2 regions of the Rhodoferax mekongensis genome follow, and region 2 is predicted to be linked to the other one. Evidence: predicted binding sites of a transcription regulator. Region 2 holds the regulator's gene; the other holds the start of a gene.
What was found. The regulator sigma-54, encoded in region 2, starts transcription at its own class of promoters, with help from an activator protein. The targets are predictions, from matches to a motif close to TGGCANGNAANCTGCTTT.
Positions count from the first base shown of each region.

Region 1: the regulator sigma-54 is predicted to act here: its motif matches at 1,193-1,210, upstream of ureA (urease subunit gamma).

Region 1 is NZ_CP132507.1:3,612,005-3,614,202, reverse strand. It holds gene RAN89_RS17245 (urease subunit beta) at 1-32, opposite strand, end outside; gene RAN89_RS17240 (HupE/UreJ family protein) at 44-646, opposite strand; gene ureA (urease subunit gamma) at 782-1,084, opposite strand; gene RAN89_RS17230 (hybrid sensor histidine kinase/response regulator) at 1,295-2,198, shown strand, end outside.
Region 2 is NZ_CP132507.1:193,565-195,762, reverse strand. It holds gene lptB (LPS export ABC transporter ATP-binding protein) at 1-267, shown strand, start outside; gene RAN89_RS00890 (RNA polymerase factor sigma-54) at 383-1,981, shown strand; gene RAN89_RS00885 (THUMP domain-containing class I SAM-dependent RNA methyltransferase) at 1,978-2,198, shown strand, end outside.

The DNA.
Region 1 (2,198 bases), 470 kb from region 2:
CCGTCGTCAAGAATGAGTTCGCCGGGGATCATGGGGCCGTCCTTCACGCCAATTGCATCAACAGGGCGAGGCCCGAGGTAGCCACGGCAGCGCCGGTGGCGCGGGTTGCCCACACATTGGCAGCACGCAAGGACCAGCCCAGTGCCACGCCTGAAAGATGCAGCGCGATGGTGGTCACAAACATGCCGGCCACTGGCGCAACTGCGTCACCCGTAGCTGCTAACTCCGCCCCGTGGGCCAGTCCGTGGAACACAGCAAAGCCACCCACCAACACCATGGAGGCTGCGGCATTCATGCCTTGGCGTGTGAGTACCAAGAGGCCCAGCGCCAGCACGGACGCAGCCACCATGGGCTCCACCACGGCGCCGCCCATGCCTCGGAGGCCCAGCAGGGCGCCCAGCACGAGCATGTTGGCGAAGGCGAGCGGCCCCCACAACAAGGCAGGCCCGGCACGGCGGGCAGACACTGCGCTCCAGACACCGACGGCCAGCATGGCCAGCAAGTGGTCCAGTCCACCCAGCGGGTGCAGCAGGCCGGTCATGAAGCTGCCATGGCTATGCAGATCAGTGCCCATATGGGCGCTGGCGCCCGTGGATAGTGCGCCAGCAGCTATGAAAAGAAGAGCGGATTTCGATGGGTAACGCATGGAATCTCCAAAAGTGAGCGAGAAGAGGGGAGGTCGTCTTAACCAGGAACACCGCGGAACCGGCTTTGCCGGGCCGCTGGTGTTGCCCCTGCAAGGGGGAAAGCGGCCACACGAAGTGGGCAAGCCGGGGGGTGTTCATACGATCGGCTGGTGGACAGTGACGAGCTTGGTGCCGTCGGGGAAGGTAGCTTCGATCTGGATGTCCGGAATCATCTCGGCGATGCCGTCCATCACGTCATCGCGGGTCAGCACGGTGCGGCCTTCGCTCATGAGCTGGGCCACAGTTTTGCCGTCACGCGCGCCTTCCATCACGGCGCAGCTGATCAGGGCCACGGCCTCAGGGTAATTGAGTTTGAGGCCACGGGCTTTGCGGCGCTCTGCCAGCAATCCGGCAGTGAACAGCATGAGCTTGTCTTTTTCACGAGGGGTAAGTTCCATATCGTTTCACTCAATATCTAGTTAAATGGCTCGTGCGGCCGCAAATGACGGCCGAACACTGGGCGTGAGTTCCATGGTCGGTCCGATGTGTCTGCAGATGGTGCATACTAAGCAATCCCCGTGCCCTGTGGGGGGGGCGTACGCCAAAGGCCGCAGTCTTGCCTGCGGCAATGGCATGGAAACTGCACCCTGCAGCGCGTGTCCATTGAAATGCTGCCCCCTCCACCCCCGGAAGCCCCCGCCCAGCGGGTGGTGAAGATCCGCCGCGACTACAACAACTGGGTCGCCAGCGAGACCATGGAGGATTACGCCCTGCGCTTCACGCCACAGCGCTTTCGCAAGTGGTCGGAATGGCGGGTGGCCAACACCGCTTTCGGGGCGGCTTCTTTTCTGATCCTGGAAGCCGTGGGCGCCACCTTGCTCGTGCAGTACGGTTTTGTGAACGCCTTCTGGGCCATTCTGATGACGGGGCTGGTGATTTTTCTGGCAGGCTTGCCCATCAGTGTGTACGCCGCCCGCTATGGGGTGGATATGGACTTGCTCACGCGCGGCGCGGGCTTCGGCTACATCGGCTCCACCCTGACCTCGCTGATTTATGCCTCGTTCACCTTCATCTTCTTCGCGCTGGAGGCGGCCGTCATGGCCTATGCGCTGGAGCTGGCCCTGGACATACCGCCTACCTGGGGTTACCTGATTTGCGCGGTGGTGGTGATTCCCTTGGTCACCCACGGCGTGTCCACCATCAGCCGCCTGCAGATTTGGACGCAGCCGCTGTGGCTGATCATGCTGGCGGTGCCATTCGGATTTGTTTTGGTGCGTGATCCGCAAGCCTTTACCGGCATTACGCACTACGCTGGGGAGCAAGGCACTGCAGGCGTCTTTAACTTGCACCTCTTTGGTGCTGCACTCACGGTGGGTATTGCCCTGATTACCCAGATGGGGGAGCAAGCCGACTACTTGCGCTTCATGCCCCAGCGCACCGCCACCAACCGCTTTAGCTGGTGGGCCGGTGTTTTGGTCGGGGGGCCGGGTTGGGTACTTCTGGGTGTGGTCAAGATGCTGGGCGGTGCGTATTTGGCCTACCTCGCCATCCAGCACAGCGTGCCCACGGAGC
Region 2 (2,198 bases):
ACAAGGCCGCGTTTCATCCTGCTCGATGAGCCTTTTGCAGGTATCGACCCGATTGCGGTGATCGAGATTCAACGCATCATCAATTTCCTGAAGGCACGAGGCATTGGCGTGCTCATCACCGACCATAACGTGCGCGAAACGCTGGGTATTTGCGACCACGCCTACATCATCAGCGACGGGCACGTGCTGGCCGAAGGCACTCCGGCCGATATCGTGAACAACGCCGATGTCCGCCGTGTCTACCTCGGCGAAAACTTCAAGATGTGACCATGACCCCCACGCTCCACTGCTGTGCGGGTCGCTGCCCCCCAAGGGGGCAAATTTGCCTTGGGGCGGCCCTGCGGCAAATTGCCGCTCTCTCCGATGACAGGCTTGTTTTGACATGAAGCAAGGATTGTCTTTACGCGTCTCGCAGCATCTGGCGCTCACCCCGCAGCTGCAACAATCCATCCGCTTGCTGCAACTCTCCACGCTGGAGCTCAGCCAGGAGGTGGAGCAGATGCTGGACGAAAACCCCTTCCTGGAGCTCACCGAAGAGCGTGCTGAGCGGGAAGACTTTGGCCTGGATGCGGTGGATGCACCGGTGAGTGATGGAGACCGTCTATCCGAAGAGGCTGACTTTGCTCCTCATTCGATAGCTGACTACGCAAGCAGTACAAGCGCTAGCAGCTCGAATGAGGATGAGACGACTCCGCTGTCCGGCAGCGATGAACCCGACTGGGAGGGCGACGGCACCACTGAGATGACCCCCGACGACGGCGAATGGGGTGTGGATGCCAAAGCCAAAACCAACAACCTGGACGACGACGAGCAGAAGGATGCGACCGAACTGGCACGTTCGGGCGAGTCTTTGCAGTCCTTTCTGCACCGCCAAGCCGCCGCTTTGCGCTTGAGCGCCGAGGATGCGGCCGCACTGCGCTTCCTGATCGAGTCCCTCAACGACGACGGCTACCTGGAAGACCCGCTGGCCGAGCTAGCCCAGAGTCTGCACCCTGCCGACGAAGAGCAGCTCCACGAACTGGTGCACCACTTCACTGTGGCATTGGGCCTGCTTCACAGCCTGGAACCGGTCGGTGTCGGTGCGCGTGACTTGGGTGAATGTTTGCGCTTGCAACTGCGGGCATTGCTGACCACCGCGGATGAAGATGGCGAATTGGATCGCACTGAGGTACTGCAGGTGGCTTTGGCCATTTGCAAGCAACCCATGGAACTGCTGGCCCGTCGCGACATCAAGCGCCTCGTGCAAGCAGGTGTGGGTAGCGATGCTCTGGTGCGCGAGGCCATTGCACTCATAGCCCGTCTGGAGCCCAAGCCCGGCCGCCGCTTTATGGATGTGGAGCGCAATATCGTCGTGCCTGATGTGCTGGTGGTGCCCATCGGCAAGGTGGGCGGAATGCCCAAATTCCGGGTGCAACTGAATCCGGATGTGATGCCGCGCCTCAAGGTGCACGACATTTACGCCAATGTGCTGCGCAACCACAAAGCCAGCTCCAGCCACGCCGGTCTGCAGCAGCGCCTGCAGGAGGCGCGCTGGTTTATCAAGAACATCCAACAGCGCTTTGACACCATCCTGCGCGTGAGCACAGCGATTGTGGAGCGTCAAAAAAACTTCTTCACCCATGGCGAACTGGCCATGCGCCCGCTGGTGCTGCGCGAAATTGCAGACGAACTGGGCTTGCATGAATCCACCATCAGCCGGGTGACCACTGCCAAATACATGGCGACGCCCTTCGGCACGTTTGAGTTGAAGTACTTCTTCGGCTCCGGCCTGGGCACTGAGTCTGGCGGCAACGCCTCCAGCACGGCGGTGCGGGCGCTGATCAAGCAGTTCATCGCTTCCGAGAGCCCGAAAAAGCCCTTGAGCGACAACCAGATTTCCGACATGCTCAAAGAGCAGGGCATTGAATGCGCCCGGCGCACCGTGGCCAAATACCGCGAGGGCCTGAAGATTGCCCCCGCCTCACTCCGCAAAGCGCTATGAACCAATTGACTCTCTTTCTCCCCTGCGCCGCCGGCGTGGAGGAATATCTGGCGCCGGAGATTTTGCAGATCACCGGCTTACCACCCGGCTGCATCACCAAGCAGCGCGGGGGCGTGGCCGTGCGCACCGGGTTTGAGCATGCGATGCTGCTCAACCTGTACAGCCGCTTGGCCCAGCGGGTGTTGGTGCTGGTGTCGTACACCGAATACCGCAGCGA